One region of the Verrucosispora sp. WMMA2121 genome, then DNA from elsewhere that is predicted to be linked to it. Evidence: riboswitches for the same ligand, from Rfam matches in the RefSeq annotation. Region 1 holds a riboswitch; each other region holds the start of a gene.
What was found. A riboswitch is a leader RNA that binds a small molecule or an ion and turns the genes downstream of it on or off. The one in region 1 is predicted to bind cyclic di-AMP.

Region 1 (5,820 bases):
TACTGGTCATGGGTTTTCTGATCCGCGGCTTCAAGGTGGCCACCGACCACTTCGAGTACCCCACCTGGGCCACCCCGCTCAGTCACGCGGTCGGTGCCCTGCTGCCGGGCTGGGAGTCCGGTGTCAGCGTCGCCGCGCTCATCAAGATCTCGATCTCGATGGTCTGGGTCATCGTGATCTCCCTGAACGTGACGATGGGTGTCGCCTGGCACCGTTTCCTCGCCTTCCCCAACATCTTCTTCAAGCGCAAGCCGGGTGCGGCCGGCTCCGGCCTCGGCGCGCTGCGGCCGATGATGAGCGACGGCAAGCCGCTCGACTTCGAGGAGGCCGACCCGGAGAAGGACCAATTCGGCGTCGCCCAGGTCGAGCAGTTCACCTGGAAGGGGCTGCTGGACTTCAGCACCTGTACCGAGTGCGGTCGCTGCCAGTCGCAGTGCCCGGCGTGGAACACCGGAAAGCCGCTGTCGCCGAAGCTGCTGGTGCTCAGTCTGCGTGACCACGCGTACGCCAAGGCGCCCTACCTGCTGGCCGGTGGTGGCAAGGACCTCACCGGTGAGGAGAAGGCCACTGCCGCGCAGCTCGCCCACCTCGACGTGCTGGCTCTCGCCGAGGCGGAGAAGCCGCTGATCGGCGACGCCGAGTCCGGCGGCGTCATCGACCCCGACGTGCTCTGGTCCTGCACCACCTGCGGTGCCTGCGTCGAACAGTGCCCGGTCGACATCGAGCACGTCGACCACATCGTCGACATGCGCCGCTACCAGGTGCTCATCGAGTCCAGCTTCCCCTCCGAGGCCGGCGTGATGCTGCGCAACCTGGAGAACAAGGGCAACCCGTGGGGCGCGCCGCAGAACACCCGGGAGGACTGGACCAAGGGCCTCGACTTCGAGGTGCCCCGGGTCGGCGAGGTCGAGGACTTCGAGTACCTGTTCTGGGTGGGCTGTGCCGGTGCGTTCGAGGACCGGGCGAAGAAGACCACCCGGGCCGTCGCGACCCTGCTCAACGAGGCCGGCGTCTCGTTCGCCATCCTCGGCGAGGGGGAGACCTGCTCCGGTGACCCGGCCCGCCGGATCGGCAACGAGTTCGTCTTCCAGATGCTGGCCCAGCAGAACGTCGAGACCCTGAACGAAGCGTTCGAGGGCCGGGAGAAGGCCAAGCGCAAGATCGTCGCAACGTGCCCGCACTGCTTCAACACCCTGGGCAACGAGTACGGCCAGCTGGGCGGCGAGTTCGAGGTGGTGCACCACACCCAGTTGCTGGCCCACCTGGTCGCCACCGGCAAGCTCACCCCGGTGCAGCCGGTCGACGGCGGCGTCACCTACCACGACCCGTGTTACCTGGGCCGGCACAACCGGGTATTCAGCCCGCCGCGCGAGGTGCTGGGCAGCGCGATCGAGGGTGAGCTGACCGAGATGCCGCGTAACAGCGAGCGCTCCTTCTGCTGCGGTGCGGGTGGTGCCCGCATGTGGATGGAGGAGCGCATCGGCAAGCGGATCAACGTGGACCGGGTCGAGGAGGCCATGTCCACCGGGGCGAGGACGGTCGCCGTCGGTTGTCCGTTCTGTTCGACGATGCTCACCGACGGGGTGAACGGCAAGGGTGCCGGAGAACAGGTCGAGGTCATCGACGTGGCCAGCGTTCTGCTCCGCTCGGTCAAGCCCGAGCAGGTCGGCGGCGCCGAGGAGACCACGCCGGTGGCCGGCTGACCGGCCCGGACGCACCGGGCGGGGCGGCACCCCTATCCAGTGCCGCCCCGCCCGGTTTTGTATTGGCGTACGTGACTATAACGAATCGGCCGACACCCTTAGTGTGCGTACCGTCGCGCAAAGGTGAATGAGCCGTTGGTCGCCTTGATTCCCCACCTACCGTTCCCTAATGTGGGGCACCGACCGCCATGGGTCGTCGGATCCCGCCACTTACCTCTCGCGGGACGCCCGGTGGTCGGTTGCAAAGGAGACGCTGCCGGTGGCAACCATGCCCCTCCATCGTCGTGCGCCGGGACGATCCCGTCCGGGTGGCCTGCGTAGGGCCGCCCGCGGGCTGGTCGTCCTGGTAGCCGCCGCCGCGGTCGGTGCCGGCCTGCTCGCCGCCCCCGCGTACGCCGAGCCCTCGGTCGACGAGATCGAGGCCCAGATCGACAAGCAGTGGCAGAAGCTGGAGCCCACCATCGAGCAGTACAACAAGGTGCGCTCCCAGCTGCGGGTCAACAAGCAGAAGTCGAAGAGCCTGGAGAAGAAGATCCAGCCGCTGGCCCTGGAGACCGAGCTGGCGATGAACCGGGTGGCCGACCTCGCCTCCCGCTACTACATGACCGGCCCGTCCAAGGAGATCGGTGTCGTCCTGCTCAACTCGAAGCCGAACGAGCTCGGCGAGCAGATGGCCTTCCTCGACCGGCTCGCCTCGCAGGAGCGCCGCGAGCTCGAAGGCGTCATGAAGATCCGCAAGAAGTACGACGACCAGAAGGCCAAGCTCGACGCCCTGATCGCCGACCAGGAGGCGAAGCAGAAGCAGCTGGCGGCGAAGAAGAAGCAGATCGACGCCGAGATCAAGCGGCTGGAGAGGTCGCTGCCGGTGACCACGGTGAAGACCACCAACTGCCCGACCATCAACGGTGTGGTCAGCGACGCCGCCCGCACGGCCATCCGGACCGCGTGCGCCCAGGTCGGCAAGCCGTACGTCTGGGGCGCCACCGGCCCGAACTCGTTCGACTGCTCGGGTCTGACCCAGTACGCGTACAAGGCCGCGGGCATCTACCTCACCCACTTCACCGGTGCCCAGTGGAACGAGGGCAAGGCCGTCTCCCGCGCCGACGCCCGTCCCGGCGATCTGGTCTTCTTCCGCAGCGACGTGAGTCACGTCGGGTTGTACCTGGGCAACAACCAGATGGTGCACGCGGCTCGCGCCGGCAAGCCGGTGAACGTCTCGCCCATCACGACCATGCCGGTCGCCGGTTTCCGCCGACCCGGCTGAGCCGCCACCGCGTCCGCTGAGCGGTCGCGCAGGAACGCCCGAGGGCCCCCGGTCAAGTCGACGGGGGCCCTCGCCACTGTCGGATGTAAGCACCCACAGTGACGGTGTGGATCTGTTGCGTATCGACGCCGATCGTCCCTACGCTGGGCAATCGTCGGCCGCTGGCAGGTCCGCCCAGCCCGGGCGGTAACGGTCCGACACCGCCGAATCGCTCGTCAGCGAGCCGGGGAACCAGGTACCCGGGGTGAATCCGTGCCGGTCACGGTAGGGCGCCCCTTCCCGCCCGAACCCGTCAGCTAACCCGGTAGGCGGTAGCGGAAGAAGGAGTGCTGAGCCCGGTGGCAGACCATGCCCCGCGGCCACCGTCGTCGCCGCCGGCAATGCCCGGCCGATCGACGGACTCGCCGCGTTCCAGCTGGTACCGCTGCATCATCGCTGGCCTGGCCGCGACCGCCGTGATGCTGGTCGGCGGCACGACGGAGGCCCGGGCCGAGCCCACGGTCGCCGACATCGAGCGCCAGATCGACGAGGACTGGAATCGGCTCGAACCCGTCATCGAGCAGCACAACGCGACCCGGCAGGACCTGGCCGGCAAGCGGCGGGAGGCGGACGCGCTGGCCGCCAGGATGGCACCGCTGCAACGCCAGGTGGCCGAGGCCATGGACCGGGTCGGCAAGCTCGCTGCCCGCGCGTACAAGGGCGAACAGGTCCGCTTCGTCAACACGCTGCTCGGTAGCCGGTCGCCGGGCGAGGTGGTCGAGCAGCTCGGCCTGCTCGACCGGTACGCCCGCGTGCAGCAGCAGGACGTGCGGCACGCGAGCGAACTGCGCGACGAACTCGCCGAGACCAAGGCCGGCCTGGACCGCACGATCGGCGAGCTGACCCGCACCGAGGCCGATCTCGCCGAGCGGCGGCGACGAATCGACGCCGAGATCGACAGGTTGCAGCGGCTCCGGCTGCGGGCGTACGGGAAGGGTGGTGGTGGCCCGCTACGGCCGGCGCCCTGCCCGGCCAGCTACCCGGGCGGAGCGGCCGGCGAGGCGGTCACCTTCGCCTGCGCCCAGATCGGCAAGCCGTACTCCTGGGGCGCCGAGGGGCCCGATGCGTACGACTGTTCCGGGCTGATGTTGGCCGCCTGGTCGCGGGCCGGTGTCGCACTGCCGCACAACGCGGCGCGGCAGCGTCGGGTCACCAAGTCGGTAAGCCGTGGCGCGCTGCGCCCCGGCGACCTGGTCTTCTACTACCGGGACCTGCACCATGTCGGGATGTACGTCGGCGGCGGCTGGGTGGTGCACGCCTCCCGGGCGGGTCAACCGGTCAAGATGAAGCGGCTGGACAACAGCCCGGTGCACAGTTTCGGCCGGCCCGGCTGAGGATCGCCGGTATCAGCGGGTGGGCCACGTGCGCCAGCTCTGCCAGGCACGACTGGGCGTCGGGCCGCGCTGACCCTGGTAGCGGGAACCGTAGACGGCCGAGCCGTACGGGTGCTCGGCCGGTGAGGAGAGCCGGAAGATACAGAGCTGCCCGATCTTCATCCCGGGCCAGAGGGTGATCGGCAGGTTTGCCACGTTGGACAGTTCCAGGGTGACGTGACCGGAGAAGCCGGGGTCGATGAAGCCGGCGGTGGAGTGGGTGAGCAGGCCGAGTCGTCCCAGGCTGGACTTGCCTTCGAGGCGGCCGGCGAGCTGGTCGCCCAGCGAGATGACCTCGAGCGTGGAGGCGAGTACGAACTCGCCCGGGTGCAGCACGAACGCCTGGCCGTCGGGCACCTCGACGGCCGAGGTGAGGTCGTCCTGCCGGGTTGCCGGGTCGATGTGGGTGTAGAGGTGGTTGTTGAAGACCCGGAAGAGTTTGTCCAGACGTACGTCGATGCTGGAGGGCTGCACCAGGGTGGGCTCGAACGGTTCGAGCGCCAGGGTGCCCGCCTTGATCTCGGAGACCAGGTCGCGGTCGGAGAGCAGCATCGCCACACCATAGCTGCCGGTATGTGACACGCGTGTCGGACTACCCGCTTCGAACGTGTGTTCGATAGGATGTCGGCATGGCTTCCTGGTCCGAATTCGCCGCTGACGAGCCTCGACTCGCCAACGGGATCCGCCTTCTCATGCAGCAGTACGGCCCGGGCTTCGGCTACCTGGCCACGGTCCGCGCCGACGGCGGACCCCGGGTGCACCCGGTCTCCCCGGTGATCACCGACGACGGTCTCTACTGCTTCGTCATCGACTCACCGAAGCGGCGCGACCTGGAACGCGACGGTCGTTACGCGCTGCACTCGTTCCCGCCGGAGGAGAGCGACGACGAGGCGTACGTGGCCGGGCGGGCCCGGCCCGTCACCGACGACGCCACCGTCGCCCGGCTGGCGTTCGCGGCGCGGGCCGCCCCGCACGCCGACTGGCGCCTGTTCGAGTTCACCGTCGACGTGGCGATGTTGGCTCGACGGGAGCAGTCGGTGGCTGGGCCGAGCGAGCTGGCGTCGCATCCGGCGGTCCAGGTCTGGCTCGACCCGGCGGGCGCCACACCCCAGGCCACGCGCCCGGTGCCGGCCCACTCCGGGCGGCATCACCGCCGCGCCGCCTGACCCACACGCGCAGGTGCCGGCCCCGTCCGACGGAGCCGGCACCCGCGGTACGCGGTGCGACGCTCGCGCTACGCCGCGCGGTAGGAGTTCCAGGCGTTGATCATGCGGGTGGCCTGGCCCGAGGTGAACTGGTACATGCAGCCGTCGTACGAGTAGTCCATGAAGTTCGTGATCGGGTCGAGGCCCGAGCTTGAGCAGGTGTCCCGGCCGGTCGGGCAGCCGCTGGCCGGCGAGGCCTCGGCCGGGGTGTCCGACACCTGGTCACCGCTGCCCGA
Region 2 (5,820 bases), 2.0 Mb from region 1:
CTGGGTGCGTTTGTTGTCGATGGGGCGACAACAAACGCACCCAGCTATGCCACCGGCACCTCGTCGTCCACCCGGGCCGCCCCCGCGACCTCGTGGACCCCACGAACCGCTGCCGCCGGCAGTGCCGCGTAGACGTGTGGGAACGGGCCGCCGTTCGGGGCGTCCTCCCACCGCAGTGCGTCACCGAGCAGGGACGCGTCGAGCGCGACGATGACAAGTTGCGGCTGGTCGCCGAAGACCCGCGCCGCCGTGGCGGGCAGTTGGAAGCGCGAGGAGCAGTGAATGAAGCCGCTGTCCCGATCGAACGGTGAGCCGTCGAACCGGCCGGCGGCCTGGAACTCGGCCCATTCGCCAGGGAGCAGGATCTTGTAGATCAGCACATCGCCATGCTGTCAGAGCGGCGGACAGGTGGGTCGAGGCGTGCGGCGATCTGGAGGGTGTTCAGGTAGTGCTTGCGTATCGTCCCGGCCGGGCGGGCGGCGATCAGCTGCCGGATCCCGGCGAACAGGGTTTGCCGTTGCCAGGGCTCGGCGGCGATGTGATTGGAGTACGTGGACAGCACGGCCAGGTACTCCTCGGCGGTGTAGTCGCGGCTCCAGACGTAGCGGTGCACGGTCGGGCTGGCGAAGAAACCGCTGCCCGCCATCACCGCCGCGTCGGGGGCCACGATCGCCTCGGGTGGCTGCGGACCGCCGTGCCCGTCACCCATGCCCACCTCGGCGTAGATCCGCTGGACCTGCCGGAAGAAGTCGTCGCCACCTGCCGGTGACACGTGCTCGGTGGCCACGATCGCCAGGTGGCCGCCGGGACGCAGCAGCTCGGCCGCCCGACGGTAGGCGACCTCCGGGTCCAGCCAGTGCCACGCCGTGGCGGCGAAGACGAGGTCGAACGGCACGCTTTCGTCAGCTTCCCACCGCTCGAAGGGCGACACCACCACGCGCACGTCGCCCCGGCCGGCGAGTACCCGACGCGCCACGGTGGCCAGCTCCCGTCCCGGCTCCAGGCCGACCACCTGCCAGCCACGCGCCAGCAGACCACGGGTGGCCTTACCGGTGCCGGTACCGAGCTCCAGCACCCGGGCCGGCCCGGTCGACAGGCCGGTCGTCTCGGCCAGGTCGGCGAACAACGCCTCCGGATAGCCCGGCCGGGCCTGCTCGTACAGCTCGGCGGCGGTGTCGAACGTCGTGGCCAGCCCCACGTAGGGCCCCTGCTTCCCCATGGCTCCCCCGCACACGTCTCGAAACGTCGAGGCCGATGTCACCCTGATCGTCGCATCCCCCAGCCGTCGTGCCGACCCATGTCCCTCAGCCGCCACCCCTACTCGCCACCCCCACCCATCGATCGTCCCCACCGTCCACTCCGGGGACCGATTCCCCGAGATCTTGGACAAAATCCGTTCGCGAAAGACGGAAACTGTCCAAGATTTCGCGTGATGGCAGCGGGGTCGTCAGGCGGGTTGGTGGCGGGCCCAGGCGATGAAGCGGGTGAAGAGGGTGGTGGGGGTTGGGGCGTCGTGGGGGTTGAGTTGGTAGAGGTCGCGCATGGCGTCGTACATCAGGCCGGCGAGGTAGATGGACAGGCGGAACGCCCGGCAGCTCCGCTGTTACCAGCCGACGCTGGTGCCGGGCCTGCTCCAGACCGAGCGCTACGCCCGCGCGGTGATCCGGACCGACGCCGCGCTGACCGAGGCGGGGGTGGAGCGTCGGCTGGCCAACCGGATGGCCCGGCAGACGGTGCTGGAGCAGGACGACCCGCCCCAACTCGTCGCGGTGATCGACGAGGTGGTGCTGCGGCGGGTCGACGAGGAGCTCAAGGACGTGCTGGTCGAGCAGGTGCACCACCTGATGGCGCTGGCCACCCGGCCCAACATCAGCGTGCACCTGGTGCCGACCGGCGTCGCCATGCACATCGGACTGACCGGCCCCTTCATCCTGGCGCGGGGGGCGGACGGCGGCTGGGTGGGTAATCTCGAAACTCAACTCGGCGGCGTCCTGGTCGACAAGGACGACGACCTGAGTGACCTGCTGTCCAGGTGGGAGACGGTGCGCAACGAGGCACTGTCCGGCCGCCAGTCGATCGAGCGCATGAAGGATGTTGTGAAGCCATGGATCTGAACGGCGCGACCTGGCGCAAGTCCACCCGCAGCGGCGCCGGCGGTGGCGACTGCGTGGAGGTCGCCGACAACCTGCCCGGCGTCGTGCTGGTCCGCGACACCAAGAACCGCGACGCCGCCACGCTGGCCTTCACCCCGGCCGCCTGGGCGAGCTTCGTCGGCCTGGCGAAGCAGCACCGCACGCACGCCTGACGAACCCCGAACTTCGTCGCCCCGGCGACACCGCACCGCACGCAGGCCTGACGAAACCCGAGCCACGTCGACCCGACGACCAGCGCGACCCGCCGCATGACGTACCCGAAACGGAAGCCCTCGGCCAGCGGGCCGAGGGCTTCCGGGTGCGGCGGAACGATGCGATCAGGCCGAGTAGCCGCGGGTGGCGGCCCAGTTGGCGAGATCGATGGTGCTGAGCCAGTACGACGGGTACGAGGCGTCCGCCGAGTCGGCGATCTTCACCAGCCGCCCGGAGTCCTGGTAGCCGACCACGGCGATGTAGTGCCCGCCGGGGAAGGAGTGCCAGCGGCCGTCGGTGTCGGTGACGGTGCCGGCGACGTTCACCACGACGCCCCGCCCGTCGGTGACGGCGGCGACGACGTCCGCCTGAAGCTGGTCCATCTGGGCCGGGGTGGCCGCACCGCCACGGATCATCGTGGTCTCGTACGGGTCGCCCTTGACGACGGCGTTGAGGACGCGGGTGGTGTCCTCGGCCGAGTTGGTGCCGGCGAACGTGGTGCCGAGCTGGCTGGCCAGGGCGTCCTGGCTGCGCGCGACACCGGCGGCGCTCAGCGCGTTACGCACCGCGGCGGGACCGCAGTAGTAGCCGTTGATCTGGGCTTGGTGGTCGTAGTCCAGAACCTTCGAGGCGGGCGGCTTCGGTGCCGCCTTCTTGCTGGTCAGGTCCGGGTCGGGGGTGGCCGAGCTGGGCTTCGGCGACGGCGAGGCGGCGGCGCTTGCCGGTGCCGGGCTGGCCGGTGCGGCGCTGCTCGGCGCGGCGCTGCTCAGCGCGGCGGTGGCCGGCGCGACCTCCGCCTGGCTCGGCGCGGCCACCGTGTCGCCGCGCAGTTCGGCGGCGGTGGTGGCCCGCGTGGGGGCCGGGGTGTTCCCGGTGCCGGCCAGGGCGGCGCCGGTGCCGGTGGCCAGGACGAGCGCCACGGCGGATCCGGCAACGAGCTGATAGGGGCGTTCGCTGACCAGCCGACGGAGCCGGCGGGAAAGGGTGTGCTTCACGGATTCCTCCACGGGCTGAGGGGAGAACGGCACACCGGCTCCGGCGGTCGGGTCGGCAACGGAACGCCGACGACCGCCTGGGCGAGCGGGACAGGCCGTTCAAGGGGTACGCCCGGAAGAACCCGGGCGGTGGCGATGACCGGGGTCAGCTCGCGGCGGTCGGGCCGGCGAGCACGGGCACCGCGGTGCCGTGGAGGTGGGGGAACGGGGGGATCACATCGGACCGCACGAGGGTTGGTACTCCTTCCGTCACCGCCGACCGGGTTAGCTGACGGATTCGGGCGGGAAGACGCCCTACCGCGGGCCGAGGCTCGCGGATTCACCCCAGTGGTGCAGTGGGTCCCCGGTTCGTGAGTTCACGATTGAGCGGGTCGGTACGGCGTCGCTTCCTGCGATCGGTTACCGCACCGGACGCGCTGACACTACTGGCCGGTCACCTTGAAGCCAACCCGCTCTGACCTGCTTAAACATGATCGAGCGGGGCAATTTTCGGGTACCTGGGAACTGGCGTCGCTCAATGGGACCGACGGCATTCCGGGCACCAACGGGTGACAACCGGACGGCAGGGAGAAAAGTCGGCGGGGATTACTGCGACAAACGTCTTACCTACGAACAGTGACCGAATTTCGCACCAATGTGACCCAGCTCACGGAATTTCAGCCGAGCCGAGCCGGACGCCAGCGCGGGACCAGGCCGGACCGCTCGACGATGGCGCGTCCGGAGACGGGCGGTCGGTTCGGCCGGAGCCGCGCGGCGGCCGCGTACGCTTCGGCGGAGAGGGCGCGGGCCGCCTCGGTGGCCAGTTCCGCCGCCCGCCACAGGTCACGTTCCCGCCCGGCGGCCGATCGATAGGCGGCCAGGCGGTTGTCGCGTACCACCCGGGCGAGAACGGCCTCCTGCTCGGCCGGGTGACGTCGGGGATCCCAGCCGGACCGGTGCGCCAGTACGTCGGTGAGCTGCCGGGCGGTCAGGTCACCGCGCCAGTGGGCAGCCATCGCCGCCCGGTGCAGCCAGCGTTCCCGAGCCGCGTACTCGGCCGGGGTGCGCGGAGTGCGCGGGGCCGGCAGTCCGGTGACACCGGCCAGCCGCCGGGCGGCGGCCTCCGCCTCGTCGTACCCGGCCCAGGCGCGGTCCAGCTCCGCCTGGGCCACCCGCCACGCCGTACGCCGCCGCTCGGCGTTCTGGCCGGCGCCGGCTGCCGCGACCGCCACCTCCCCGGCGTATCGGCGCAGGTCGGCCTCGTCGGCCGCGGCGCGGAGCGCGTCCGGGTCGGTGGTCTTCTCCACCGGCCCGGCCGGCTCCGGGCGGGCGACCAGCACGGTGAGCACGCCCAGCGCGAGCACCAGCAGGACCGACCAGATGGCGGCGGCGCGTGGCACCTCGATCAGGAACTGGTAGAGGACGGTCTTCTCCATGTCGGCACCTCGGCGGAGATCGGTACGGCGTCGGTGGTCGTACCGGCAGCGGATGGCGATGCGGCGCGGTTGCCCGGGTTGAGGCGGGCGGTGCCGCCGGTCCTGGGGCGCATCGACGGCGCGACCGACGGCAACGGGCCGGCCGTGCTTGGCGCGGGTGCGCGGCCGGGCGCGGCGCGGAGGCGAGGAAAGGGTCGCCAGGATCAGGCGTGCGGTGGGGCGCGGGCGGCCCGGACACCCGCAACCGGAGCCGGCGACCCCCGCGTGACGCCGGCGGTGCCGCTGCCGAGCGCCGTCAGCCCGGGCTGGCCATCGGCCGCCGGCGGCAGCGAGGGCATCCCGGACCCGGCGGAGTCATCGGCGTCCCGCGCGATCGGCGACCCGGAGGCTTCCGCCGGGTCACCAACGCGCGGTCCGGACGCCCCGGCCAGGTCGGTGCCACCGGCGCCGCGCACGGTCGGCATCGCCAGGCCGGCCCGGTCGAGGCCGGTCACCAGGTCGGGACCGGCCAGGTCGAGGGGTACGGCGACTTCGCGGGCCAGGTCCCGTGCGACGGCGGCCGGTACGGCGGCCTCGGCCGGCGGTGCGGCGGCGGGTGCCCGGTCGGGCAGTGCCCAGGCGCCGAGGGAGAAGGCGGCGGCGACCGCGAGCCCGGTCAGCAGCCGCGCGGCCCAGCGCGCCAACCACCACAGCGGACGGGCGGGCGCGGCGGGAAGCACCTCGTCACGCTACCGCCACCGGCGGCCCGCACGCACCGGTCACCGGGCGTGTCGCACCGTCCGGCGCGTCGGGTACGCACGTCGATACGCGCAGGTCAGCCCCGCCGGCCGCTACCGTCCCTGCTGGACGGAGCGGTCCTGCCCCGGGCCGGTGGCGAGGTCCGCATCGCCGCCACCGGACATCCGCTGGCGCGGCAGCCCGTCCACGACCGGTCCGCCCGGCGTCCCCGATCGCGGGGCACCGCGCGACTCCGTGGCTCGCCCCGGGCCAGCCGGCGTCGCGGACCACCCGCCACCCGGCGTCGCGGGCTCGCCGTCCTGCGGGCCGGGTCGGGGTGGCCGGGAC
Region 3 (5,820 bases), on a different contig from region 1:
GCGACGGCGCGCTGCTGGCCACGCTGTCCCGGACCACCGGACGCGGCATGCGGGACATCGTGGCCACCATCCAGCGCGAGCAGGACGAGGCGATCCGCTCCCCCGGCTCGGGAGTCACGATCGTCTCCGGTGGCCCGGGCACCGGCAAGACGGCGGTGGCGCTGCATCGCGCGGCGTACCTGCTCTACACCGACCGCAGCCGGTACGCCGGGGGCGGCATCCTGGTGATCGGCCCCTCTTCCGTCTTCGTCGAGTACATCGCCTCGGTGCTGCCGTCGCTCGGTGAGGACACCGCCACCCTGCACTCGCTGGGCACCCTGTTCCCCGGGGTGGTGGCCACCCGCACCGACCCGCCCGAGGTGGCGGCGGTCAAGGGTTCACTGCGGATGCGCCGGGTGCTGGACCGGGCCGCCCGGGACGCGGTGCCCGACGCCCCGCCCGAGCTGCGCCTGCTGTATCGGGGCACGCTGCTGCGGCTGGAGCGGGCCGAGCTGGACGCCATCCGGGACCGCGCGCTGCCCCGTGGCGCCCGCCGCAACGAGGTGCGTCGGGCCGGCTTCGACGGCGTGCTCGCCGCGCTCTGGGCGCAGGCCCGCCGGCTGGGCATCGCCGGGCTGCCCGAGCAGCGTGCCTTCGAGGACGAGCTGATCGACCGGACCGATTTCCGCGACTTCCTGAAGGCGTGGTGGCCCCGGCTGCACCCGCGGCACGTGCTCGCCTGGTTGGCCGATCCGCAGCGGTTGCGCCGGTACGGCGCGGGACTGCTCTCGGGTGCCGAGATCCGGCTGCTCGGCTCGGCGTACCAGGGGTTGGCCACGGACGGTCTGACCGTCGCCGACGTCGCGCTGCTGGACGAGCTGGACGCGCTGCTCGGCAAGCCGATGCGCGCCGCCCGCCCGAAGCGGGACCCGTTCCAGCTGGCCGGTGGGGTACGCGAGCTGAGCACGTTCGCGGACCGGCAGCGGGCCGCCCGGCAGGCCGCTCGGGAGCGCCCGGAGGACTACCGCGACTACGCCCACCTGGTGGTCGACGAGTCCCAGGACGTCTCACCGATGCAGTGGCGGATGGTGGGCCGGCGCGGCCGGTTGGCGTCCTGGACGGTGGTGGGCGACCCGGCGCAGACCGCGTGGACGGGGGATCCGCAGGAGTTGGCCCGGGCCCGTGACCAGGCGCTGGGTCGCCGTCGTCGGCACCGCTTCACCCTCACCACGAACTACCGGAACTCGGCCGAGATCTTCGCGGTGGCGGCGGCCGAGATCCGGCGGGCGTACCCCGATCTCGCGCTGCCCACCGCGGTCCGCTCCACCGGGATCGATCCGGTGCGGCTCGTGGTGCCGGCCCCCGATCTGGAGGCGACCGTCGTGACGGCCGCCAGCGCCCTGCTCGGCGAGGTGGAGGGCACCGTCGGGGTGATCACCCCGGTGCCCCGACGGGACCGGGTCGCGGCCTGGCTGGGGGCGCGTGGCGGCGATCGGTTGCAGGTGGTGACCAGCCTGGAGGCCAAGGGCATGGAGTACGACGGGGTGGTGCTGGTCGCCCCGGCGGAGATCCGGGCGGAGCCCGGGTCCGGTGTCCGTACTCTCTACGTCGCGCTGTCCCGGGCCACCCAGCGGCTGACCACCGTGGACCCGACCGGGTAGCGATCGCGAGGCCGGACGGTTGCACTCATAGCGATGTTGGCATAGGTCCGTCCCCGGCTCGCCGGACGACGGAAGGTGTCTGGGTGGGCGCCGGCCATGACCACCACCACGCTGCGGTGTCGACCGCCGCGCGCCGCCACTCCGGCCGGCTGTGGGCAGCGTTCGCCCTGCTCGGTGCGCTGACGGTGATCGAGGCGGTCACCGCGTTGCGGACCGGTTCGCTGGCCCTGCTCTCCGACGCCGGACACATGTTCACCGATGTGCTGGGCATCGGGATGGCCCTCGCGGCCGTGGCCGCCACCCGGCGGGCCGACACCGATCCGCAACGCACCTTCGGGCTCTACCGGCTGGAGGTGCTCGCGGCCCTGGCCAACGCGGTACTGCTCTCGGGCGTCGCGGTGTACGTGCTGGTCGAGGCGGTACGTCGCTTCGGGGATCCGCCCGAGGTGCTCGCCGGCCCGGTTCTGGTGGTGGCGGCGCTCGGCCTGCTCGCCAACCTCGCCGCGTTCGCACTGTTGCGTCCGGGCGCGCGGGAGAGCATCAACCTGCGGGGGGCCTACCTGGAGGTGCTGGCGGACCTGCTGGGCTCACTGGGGGTGATCGCGGCCGCCCTGCTGATCGCGGTGACCGAGTGGTGGTGGGCCGATCCGGTGGTGGCGGTCGCGATCGCCGTGTTCATCCTGCCCCGGACCTGGCGCCTGGGCCGGGCGGCGGTACGCATCCTGGTCCAGGCCGCACCGGAACACCTGCAGGTCACCGCCGTGCACGACCGGCTGGCCGCGGTGCCGGGCGTGGCCGGCGTCCACGACCTGCACGTCTGGACGTTGACCTCCGGCATGGAGGTCGCCTCCGCACACCTGACCGTCAGGCCGGACGCCGATGTCGGCACCGTCCTGGCGGCGGCCCGTTCGGCGCTGCACGAGGACTTCCAGATCGAGCACGCGACCCTCCAGGTCGAGCCGCGCACCGACCCCGGGGGTTGCGGGGCGGTGCGGTGGTGACCAGGCCAATCGGGGAAAAGTAGGTTGTTGTCCGATTTGCTCTGGTTCACTAGTCAACAACCGAACACCAGCAGTAACAGCAGCTGCACCGGTCACGTGCGCACCGGTAGGCTCTGACCCGGCCATCGCCAGGCGGCACCCACCGGTGCCGGCGGCGGCCGCCGCCTAATCGCCCGCCAGGGCGAACCGGGGAACCATGTTCCTGGGGTGTATCCGCGCCAGCGGTAGGGATCTTCCGTCCCGAACCCGTCAGCTAACCCGGTCGGCGGCTGACGGAAGGACATGTGCATGCCAGCAGTGGCAACGGTAAGACCGGCCGCCCGTACGGCGGCCCTGATCGCCGCCGCGCTCGCCCTCACCCTCGGCGTCGCGCTGGCTCCCTTCTCCCCAGCGACCGCCGCGCCGCAGGGGTTGCGGGCGGCGGCACCGGGAGATGTGGACGACGAGGGTGGCACCCCGGCACTACGGGCCCAGCTGGAGGCTGCCAGCAAGGGCTACCTCGACGCCAAGACCGCGCTCGACCGCTCGGTGAAGCGGCAGAAGAAGCTGGCCGAACGGCTCAAGACGACCGAGAGCCAGGTCGCCGAGCGCGGTACCAACGTCGCCGAGATTGCCGCGCAGGCGTACCGCACCGGACGGCTGGGTGCCGCTTCGGCGCTGCTCAACAGCGGGTCACCGGCCGGTTTCATGGATCGGGCGGCGGCGCTGGACGCGGTGGCCGCGAACGAGGACCGCGCGCTGCGGGAACTCCAGACCGCCCGGGACGAGGTCAGCGCCACCAAGCAGGCCCTGGACGCGGAAATCCAGGAGCAGCGCAAGCAGGTGGCCGTGATGGCCAAGCGCAAGGACCAGGCCGAGCGGGCGTTGACCGTGGCCATCGAGCGGGACGAGGCGGCCGAGCGGGCCAGGGCTGCCGAACGGGCCGCCCGGTCACCGTCGCGTAGCGGCGGGTCGAGCCCCACCGCCAAGCCGGCTCCGCGCAACTCCGACGGGTCGTGGCCCTCGGAGTCGTGCAGCGTCAACGACCCCACCCCGGCCAACGGCTGCATCACCCCACGCACCCTGCACGCGTTGAAGCAGGCCAAGTCGGCCGGCTTCACCCGGTACGTCTCCTGCTACCGCTCCGGCGGCTCGGGCGAGCACCCGAAGGGTCGGGCCTGCGACTTCGCGGCCCAGAAGAACGGCTTCGGCGGGGACGCGACCGGCGGTGACCGCTCGTACGGCAACAACCTGGCGGCGTACTTCGTCAACAACGCCGACCGGCTCGCGGTGCTCTACGTGATCTGGTACAGGCAGATCTGGTTGCCCAGCAGCGGCTGGAAGTCGTACAGCGGTGCCCGCGGCGACCCGTCCAGCGACCACACCAACCACGTCCACCTGTCGGTGTACTGACCTCCTCGTCGCGCCGGGTGAACCGCTCTTCACGAGCGGTTCACCCGGCGTTGCGTTTTCCGGTCGGCCGGCGGGGCACCGTCCCTTCGGCACGCGTCGACGCGTCTCGTTGGATACCGTCGTACCAGGAAGCGGTATTTGTCCGCTAGCGGGAGGAACGCCCATGGACGAGCGAATCGCCAGGCCCGGCGACGGTACGGACGACGGAGTGCGTTCGTGAGCGGCCGCGTCATGATCTTCGCGCCGACCCCCCTGCTGACCGTCACCATCGACCAGCCGAGCGACGCGCCGGAGCTGCACCTGCACCCGGGCGGGCAGGGGGTGTGGCAGGCCAGGATGGTGCTGTCCCTCGGCGTGGAGGTGGTGCTCTGCGCGGCACTCGGCGGCGAGGTCGGGCAGGTGCTGGAGCCGTTGCTGGTCAGCGAGGGAGTCGATCTCAAGGTGGTGGCCCGCGACTCCGGCGGCACCGGCGGATACGTGCATGACCGCCGCGAAGGTACCCGTCGGGAGGTCGTCGACGTGATCGGCCAACCGCTGAGCCGGCACGAGCTGGACGAGTTGTACAACCTCGCGCTCGGCGAGGGCCTGCGCGCTCCGGTGAGCGTGTTGAGCGGGCCGAACCATCCGTCCCTGGTCCCCGCCGACCTCTACCGGCGCTTTGCCGCCGATCTCGGCGCCAACGGCGGCCGAGTGGTGGTGGACCTCTGCGGCGAGCATCTGACGGCCGTCCTGGACAGCGGGGTCTTCTTCCTCAAGATCAGTCACGAGGAACTGCTCGCCGACGGCCGGGCTGCGGGCGACGACGAGGAGCAGCTCACCCGCGCCATGTACGACCTGCACGCCTCGGGCGCCGAGAACGTCGTGGTCAGTCGGGCCGACAAACCGGCGTTGGCGCTTGTCGACGGCGAGGTGTTCGAGGTGCTGATGCCGCGGCTGGAGGCGGCCGACCCACGCGGGGCGGGCGACTCGATGACCGCCGGGGTGGCCGCCGTGGTGGCCCGGGGCGGCGATGTGCGCACGGCGATCCGCACCGGCGCGGCGGCCGGCGCACTCAACGTCACCCGGCACGGCCTCGGCACCGGCCGACTCGACTCGATCAACGGCCTCGTCGACCGGGTCCGACTCGAACCGGCGGGCAGCCGTCCGCAGGAGCGGACCACCCCCGACGAACTGGCGCAACGGGCGGGTGGCCGGTGAGGCTACGGGTCCTGATCACCAACGATGACGGGATCGCCGCGCCGGGCATTCAGGCGCTGGCCCGGGCGGCCGTCGACCGGGGCCTGGACGTGGTGGTGGCCGCCCCGCTGGAGGAGGCCAGCGGCACCAGCGCCGCGATGAGCGCGATGGAGCAGGACGGGCAGGTGGTGGTCCGCGAGCATCCGCTGCCGGAACTCGACGGCGTGCCGGCGTTCGGCGTCGGTGGCTCACCCGGATTCATCGCGCTCATCGCCGTGCACGGTGCCTTCGGACCGCCGCCGTCGGTGCTGCTGTCGGGCATCAACCGGGGCGCCAACGCGGGACGCGCGGTGCTGCACTCCGGCACGGTGGGAGCCGCCTTCACCGCCGCCGCGAACGGCTGCCGGGCGATGGCGGTCTCGCTGGACGTGCTCTCGGCCGGTGAGGCGACCGCGGCCAGCGGCGGTGCCGCGGTGGCGGCTGCCGCCCGGGTACGCGACGCCGAACGGAACTGGGCCACCGCCGCCCGGGTCGCTCTGGACCTGCTGCCCCGGCTGACCGCGGCGCCGACGGAGAGCGTCCTGAACGTCAACTCGCCGGATCTACCGCTG
Region 4 (5,820 bases), 420 kb from region 1:
CAGGCCCAGCCAGATGGCCGCGGCCCGGGGCGCGTCGAGCAGGACGGAGGACAGGGCGGTAGGCATCATCAACACCTCGCGGTCGGGATGAGTCGTCGACTGTGGTGGACGCGGGTCGTGGCGGCTGGCCGGGCACGGCGGCGTCGGTGCCGTGCCGGGGGCGGCCGGATCAAGCTCGCCGGGGATGCCCCGGGCCACCGTTGGATGCCGGCGGTGTGGTCGGCCGCTGGCGTCTGGCGCGGGCGGCGTCACCGGGCTTCCCGGTCGGGCTGCCGTCGGTCAGTCGGTCGGCGGACCACGCCGGGTCGGCTCGCCCGCGCGGACGGCGCGTGCCGAGGCGATGTGGCTGTCCGTCGGTGCGGCGTCGGCCGACGTGTCGTCGGTGTCCTCGGGCCGGACCGGCGCGGTGGCGGCGGGCGCTCGCCAATCCGGGCCGGCGTCGACCGCCCGCGCGGGCTCGACGGCGGGCCGGACGGCCGGCACCGCGGTGGACGGCGAGCCGAGGGCGACGGTGGCGGTCGGTGGTGACACGGCGGTGGACCGGGCCGGCGGATCGGCCGCAACGGCCCCGCCGAGACCGACGGCGAGCACCAGCGACGCCAGCGCCAGTCGGGTCAGCTCGCGCAGTGCGCGCAGCGTCGCCGGCCACAGTGGACGGGCGAACGCGGGAGACGGCACGGACCCAACCTATCCCGCCTTCGGCGGGATCGCAGCGCCGCGTTCGTCCGGGGTGGGTGAAGCGCGCCACGTCGTCCGATCAGGAGGTCCGTCGACTCACCCCTCGGCGGTGCCGGTGACCTGTTCCTTGGTGAAGAGGGCCAGCAGGTCGCCGACCTCGTGGTCGGCCTCCGCCGGGTGCCGGAACCGTCCGGCGGGGTTCAGGGTGTACTCGTTGCGCCGACCCACCCGGGTGCGGTGCAGGTAGCCGCCGGCCTCCAGGTCGGCGACGATCGCCTGGGCGGCACGCTCCGTGACGCCGACCTCGGTCGCGACGTCCCGTAGCCGGGCGGTGGGGTTACGGGCGATGGCGAGCAGGACGTGCGCGTGGTTCGTGAGAAACGTCCAGTTCCGCGCGTTTTCCCGTGCGTCAGTGCTCGCCATGTCCGCCATCGTATGACCTGCCGTTCGGCTACCTCGGCTCGCGCCGTCGCCGATACCGGCCCGGCCGAGCGCAAGCGTCGACTGATGCATGAAACACATATCACGTATAGCTTGACGTGCGTTATGCCGCGTGTGACCGTGATGGCAGCCCGTGACCAGCGCCGGCCGGGATGACCAGGCATTCCTCCCAGAGATGAGGTGCAGCTGGATGAGTCGACCCGGAACGCCCGGTACGCAACCCGGTCCGGACCGCGAGGTGCTCAGCGCGGATCATCCCGGTGCCCCGCAGCGGGCCCTCGCCGAACTGCTCGCCGGCAACCGTCGATTCGTCACCGACGCGCTGCGGCATCCCAACCAGAACGCCGGGCGTCGGGCCGCCGTCGCGGCCGAGCAGCATCCCTTCGCGGTGATCGTCGGCTGTTCCGACTCCCGGCTCGCCGCCGAGATCATCTTCGATCGCGGGCTGGGTGACCTCTTCGTGGTCCGTACCGCCGGGCACACCGTCGGGCCGGAGGTGCTGGGCAGCGTGGAGTACGCGGTGGCCGTGCTGGGTACGCCGCTGGTGGTGGTGCTGGGTCACGACTCGTGCGGCGCCGTCCAGGCGGCCCGCGAGGCACTGGCCACCGACACCACGCCCCCCGGGCATCTGGGTGCCGTGGTCGACGCGGTGGTGCCGAGCCTGCGCCGAGCGCAGGACGCCGGGGTGCAGGAGCTGGACGAGATCGTGGACATCCACATCGCGCGAACCGTCGAGACGATGCTGGATTCCTCGGCGACCCTCGCGGCGGAGGTGGCTGCCGGGCGGTGCGCGGTGGTCGGCATGTCGTACCGGCTGGCCGCCGGCGAGGTGCGGGCGGTCGCCGCGGAACCCGCCGAACTGGCCGGCTTGATGGCGACCGCGCCCTGATCCGCGACCGACGACGTCCGGAACGACGAGGGCCGTCCCGCCTCGGTTGGCGGGACGGCCCTCGGTGCGTCGCGTGGGGCGGTCAGAGCAGTGACACGTGCACGTGGTCCGTGTGGTTGGACGGGCCGCTGTAGGAACTCCAGCGTTCCGTCGCCGCGAACCAGATCTGGCGGTTCCAGATCACGTAGTAGACGCCCAGCCGGTCGGCGTTGCGGACCAGGAAGGCCGCCAGGTTGTTGCCGTAGATCCGGGTGTCGTTGTTGTGCCACGGGCTGAAGCCGCTGTTCTGCAACGACCAGTCACAGGCCCGACCCTTGGGGTGCTCGAACTTGTCACCCGGTCGGAAGCAGCCGACGAACCGGTTGAACCCGGCCCGCTTGACCTCCTTGTACATGTGCAGCGTCCGGGGCGTGATGCAGCCCGACGTGGTGGGGTCGTTCTGGCTGCACGACTCGGGCTTCCACCCGCCGTCCGAGGACCGGTTCGGCCCGATCCGGGCCACCGGCGAGGTGGCGTCCACCAGTCCGCCGGTCAGGCCGACACCGCCGACCAGCCGGAGGGACTTCTCCGCCTCGCTCTTCTTGCGCGCCATGTCGTTGGTCAGCTTCTTCTGCTCGCGCACCTCGGCGTCGAGCGCGAGCTTGGCCTGCTCGGCGCGGAGCTTTATCGCGTTGACCTCGCCCAGCTTCTTGTCGTTCACCAGGTTCAGCTCGTCGAGTGCCGAGGCCCGGTTGATGAACGAGTCCGGTGCGCCGCTCTGCAACAACATGGCGATCGCGCCGACCCGGCCGGTCCGGTAGGACTGGGTGGCGATCTCGGCGACCTGCGGAGCGAGCGCGTCCAGGTCGGCCTGCGCGGCACGGACCTCGACCGCCAGCTGGAGCTGGCGCTTCTTGGACTTCTCCAGCTTGGCCTTGGCCTTTGAGTAGTCCCGGGTGGTCGCCTCGATCAGATCGTTGAGCATCGGCGGGTCGTCGTCGTGCTCCGCCGGTTTGGGGTCGTTCGGTGCGGCCGTGGCCGGCATCGGGCCGGCGAACACGGCGAACGCGGCGAACACGGCCACCACGGGTGTCAACCAGCGGCGTAGGGGTGCCGTCACTGTTTTCCCTTCCATCGACCGCCGACCGGGTTAGCTGACGGGTTCGGGACGGAAGTGGCCCCTACCGCTTTCGCGGATTCACCCCACCTACCTGGGTCCCCGGCTCGCCTGAGGGCGATTGGGCGGTGGCACCGCAGGCGCCGCTGCGCGCCTTCGGCGGTGACCGGCAGTGAGGTTACCCGACAGTCCATCTGTGCTTCTACGCCCCGAACCCGACTAGATGCGTCATTTCGTAATCGCTTTGAGTGACCAGCGACACGGTTTCGAGCCGCATCGGCAGGGGCGGTCACGTTGAGGAGTGTCACCATGTGGTGTCCGTGCTCCTGTCCGGGTCGGGCCACCCCGAGGGGGTGGCGGGGGACGTGTTTCGGGTGGGTGGGGTGCTCAGGGCGCGGAGCGCCTCGGCCCGGTCCGTCGCCGGCCGGGGGACCAGGGGGGTGGGTTCGCCAGTGCGGGCACCAGCCTCGCCGCGTCCGGCGGTGGTGACGACCGCCGCCAGCGCCGTGGTCAGCGGCACCGCGGCGATCAGCCCGAGCGTGGCCACCACGCTCCGGACGATCTCCGTGGTGAGGAACTCGCTGGTCACGATCTGGCCCAACGCGCGGGAGTCCGCGGTCAGCAGGAGCAGCAGTGGCAGCGAGGCGCCGGCGTACGCCAGCACGATGGTGTTCACCACCGACGCGATGTGGGCTCGGCCGACCCGGGTGGCCGCGCGGTACAGCTCCCGGCGGGAGAGGTTCGGGTTGGCGTGGCGTAGCTCGTTGACCGCGGCGGCCTGGGTGACCGTGACGTCGTCGAGCACGCCCAGCGAGCCGATGATGATGCCGGCCAGCAGCAGGCCGTGCAGGTCGACATCCCCCCGGAACATGGACAGGGTGGTGGCGTCCTCGCTGCCGAATCCGGTCAGGTGGGTGGCCCCGGTGGCGGCCAGCCCGAGCAGCCCGGTGAGGACCAGACTGGCGAGCGTGCCGAGCACGGCCACCGAGGTCTGCGCGGAGATGCCGTGGGTCAGGTACAGCACCACGAACATGATCAACGAGGCGCCGACGATGGCGACCGCGAGCGGCGGCTGGCCGGCGCTGATGCCGGGCAGCACGAAGGTCAGCAGGATCGCGAAGCTGGCCGCCAGGCCGCCCAGCGCCGCCAGGCCCCGTAGCCGCCCGAAGGCGACGATGGCGGCGGCGAAGAGCACGGCCAGCCACACCAGCGGCTTGCCGCGCTGGTGTTCGGCGATGTTGTAGGTGCTGACCGACGGATCCTCCGGGTCGACGAGCGAGACCAGGATGATGTCGTCGCCGACGTCGACGCGGGGTGCCCCCGGCCCGGCCGGGATGGGCGTCTGCACGTCCTGTCCGGCGTCCGGGCCGGTCTGCACTCGCACGGTGACCGTGCCGCAGGGGCCCGCCGCGGTCGTCGGGGTGCCCTCGGGCACCACCGGGTTGGGCGGGCAGGGCTCGCTCACCACCCGGGTGACCGTGCCGTGGTAGCGGGGGGCGTCGTCGGTGGCCTCGGGACGCGGGGCGTCCCGGGGCCAGAGCACGATCGCGGCGACCAGGGTGGCGAGGAAGAGGGGGACCACCGTCACGACGAGGATCCGCCGCACCCGGGGCGGGGTGGGCGGAGCGGAACGGGTGTGGTCGGCGCCCATTCAGTGTCTCCCAACGATTTCAGGGCTGAGTACGTGTCGATGGGCGAGACGGTTCAGTGCCGCCGGACGACCGTGTCGAAGGGCAGCCCGAATGGCCGGAAGGTGGCGGGGCGGCTGCGTACCGTGAGCTGTGGAGGGGTTCGCGACGGCGGCAGGGGCGGGTGCCCGCCGGCGACCTCGGGCCGCGCGGCACGGATTTCGGCTGGCCATCGTGTGCGAATGGTAACCAGCCCGAACTCGCGACGCCGTTCGCGAGGGTATGTCGGCGGGTCGGATCAGCCGCGCTTCATGAGCCGGCCCACGGCGGCCATCATCTCGGTCGCCATCTCGTCGGCGCGTCCCTCGGCGGCACCTTCGTGCATGCAGTGCCGGGCGTGCCCGTCGAGCAGACCGAGGGCGACCTTGTCCAGCGCGGCCTGGATGGCGGAGATCTGGGTGAGCACGTCGATGCAGTAGCGATCGTCGTCGACCATCTTCTCGATGCCGCGCACCTGGCCCTCCACGCGGCGCAGCCGGGCCAGGAGTTGGTCCTTGCTGGCGGTGTAACCACGGATCGGCGCGGGTGTGCTCATGCCGACAAGGATAGCCTACCCCCAGGGGGTATGGTACGGTCGATGTCGTAGATACCCCCTACGGGTATCGGGTGGTGCTCGGCCACCCTGGCGAGCTGGTGAGGAGAGTCGCATGGTCAGCACGACGTACCAGGTGCAGGGCATGACCTGCGGGCACTGCGTCAACGCGGTCAGCACCGAGATCGGTGCGATCGAGGGAGTCAGCGACGTCCAGGTGGACCTGGCCACCGGTCAGGTGACCGTCACCAGTGACCAACCGCTCTCCGGTGACGCGGTGCGTGCCGCGGTGGACGAGGCCGGATACGAGCTGGTCGGCGCCTGAGCCGGCCGGCAGGCGGAAACCGAGGAGTCGAGCATGAACACGGCGACGAGGCTGAGCGGTTTCGTGCTCGGCCTGGCGGCGGTCTTCGGCGCGGCGTACGGGGTGGGGCAGCTGACCGGCCCGGTGAACGTGCTCGCCGCCGACCACGACAGTGCGGGCGCCGGTCACGGG

Region 2: another riboswitch for cyclic di-AMP. It lies ahead of O7605_RS10370 (C39 family peptidase); the one in region 1 lies ahead of O7605_RS19445 (NlpC/P60 family protein).
Region 3: another riboswitch for cyclic di-AMP. It lies ahead of O7605_RS02205 (coiled-coil domain-containing protein); the one in region 1 lies ahead of O7605_RS19445 (NlpC/P60 family protein).
Region 4: another riboswitch for cyclic di-AMP. It lies ahead of O7605_RS17395 (coiled-coil domain-containing protein); the one in region 1 lies ahead of O7605_RS19445 (NlpC/P60 family protein).

The regions. Positions count from the first base shown of each region.
Region 1 is NZ_JAPZBH010000006.1:2,287,991-2,293,810, reverse strand. Features, by position in the region: gene O7605_RS19455 ((Fe-S)-binding protein) at 1-1,703, shown strand, start outside; gene O7605_RS19450 (C40 family peptidase) at 1,972-2,967, shown strand; cyclic di-AMP (ydaO/yuaA leader) riboswitch at 3,159-3,293, shown strand; gene O7605_RS19445 (NlpC/P60 family protein) at 3,306-4,340, shown strand; gene dcd (dCTP deaminase) at 4,353-4,931, opposite strand; gene O7605_RS19435 (pyridoxamine 5'-phosphate oxidase family protein) at 5,009-5,545, shown strand; gene O7605_RS19430 (zinc metalloprotease) at 5,614-5,820, opposite strand, start outside.
Region 2 is NZ_JAPZBH010000006.1:307,636-313,455, forward strand. Features, by position in the region: gene O7605_RS10350 (DUF952 domain-containing protein) at 45-380, opposite strand; gene O7605_RS10355 (class I SAM-dependent methyltransferase) at 374-1,219, opposite strand; gene O7605_RS10360 (DUF5753 domain-containing protein) at 1,572-2,114, shown strand; gene O7605_RS10365 (DUF397 domain-containing protein) at 2,105-2,305, shown strand; gene O7605_RS10370 (C39 family peptidase) at 2,471-3,352, opposite strand; cyclic di-AMP (ydaO/yuaA leader) riboswitch at 3,579-3,719, opposite strand; gene O7605_RS10375 (hypothetical protein) at 3,997-4,755, opposite strand; gene O7605_RS10380 (hypothetical protein) at 4,959-5,474, opposite strand; gene O7605_RS10385 (acyltransferase family protein) at 5,586-5,820, opposite strand, start outside.
Region 3 is NZ_JAPZBH010000004.1:346,756-352,575, forward strand. Features, by position in the region: gene O7605_RS02195 (HelD family protein) at 1-1,640, shown strand, start outside; gene O7605_RS02200 (cation diffusion facilitator family transporter) at 1,724-2,641, shown strand; cyclic di-AMP (ydaO/yuaA leader) riboswitch at 2,794-2,925, shown strand; gene O7605_RS02205 (coiled-coil domain-containing protein) at 2,930-4,033, shown strand; gene O7605_RS02210 (1-phosphofructokinase family hexose kinase) at 4,250-5,230, shown strand; gene surE (5'/3'-nucleotidase SurE) at 5,227-5,820, shown strand, end outside.
Region 4 is NZ_JAPZBH010000006.1:1,872,023-1,877,842, reverse strand. Features, by position in the region: gene O7605_RS17415 (hypothetical protein) at 1-66, opposite strand, end outside; gene O7605_RS17410 (hypothetical protein) at 280-678, opposite strand; gene O7605_RS17405 (helix-turn-helix transcriptional regulator) at 775-1,110, opposite strand; gene O7605_RS17400 (carbonic anhydrase) at 1,310-2,008, shown strand; gene O7605_RS17395 (coiled-coil domain-containing protein) at 2,091-3,107, opposite strand; cyclic di-AMP (ydaO/yuaA leader) riboswitch at 3,112-3,242, opposite strand; gene O7605_RS17390 (YibE/F family protein) at 3,409-4,755, opposite strand; gene O7605_RS17385 (metal-sensitive transcriptional regulator) at 5,031-5,327, opposite strand; gene O7605_RS17380 (heavy-metal-associated domain-containing protein) at 5,440-5,649, shown strand; gene O7605_RS17375 (hypothetical protein) at 5,683-5,820, shown strand, end outside.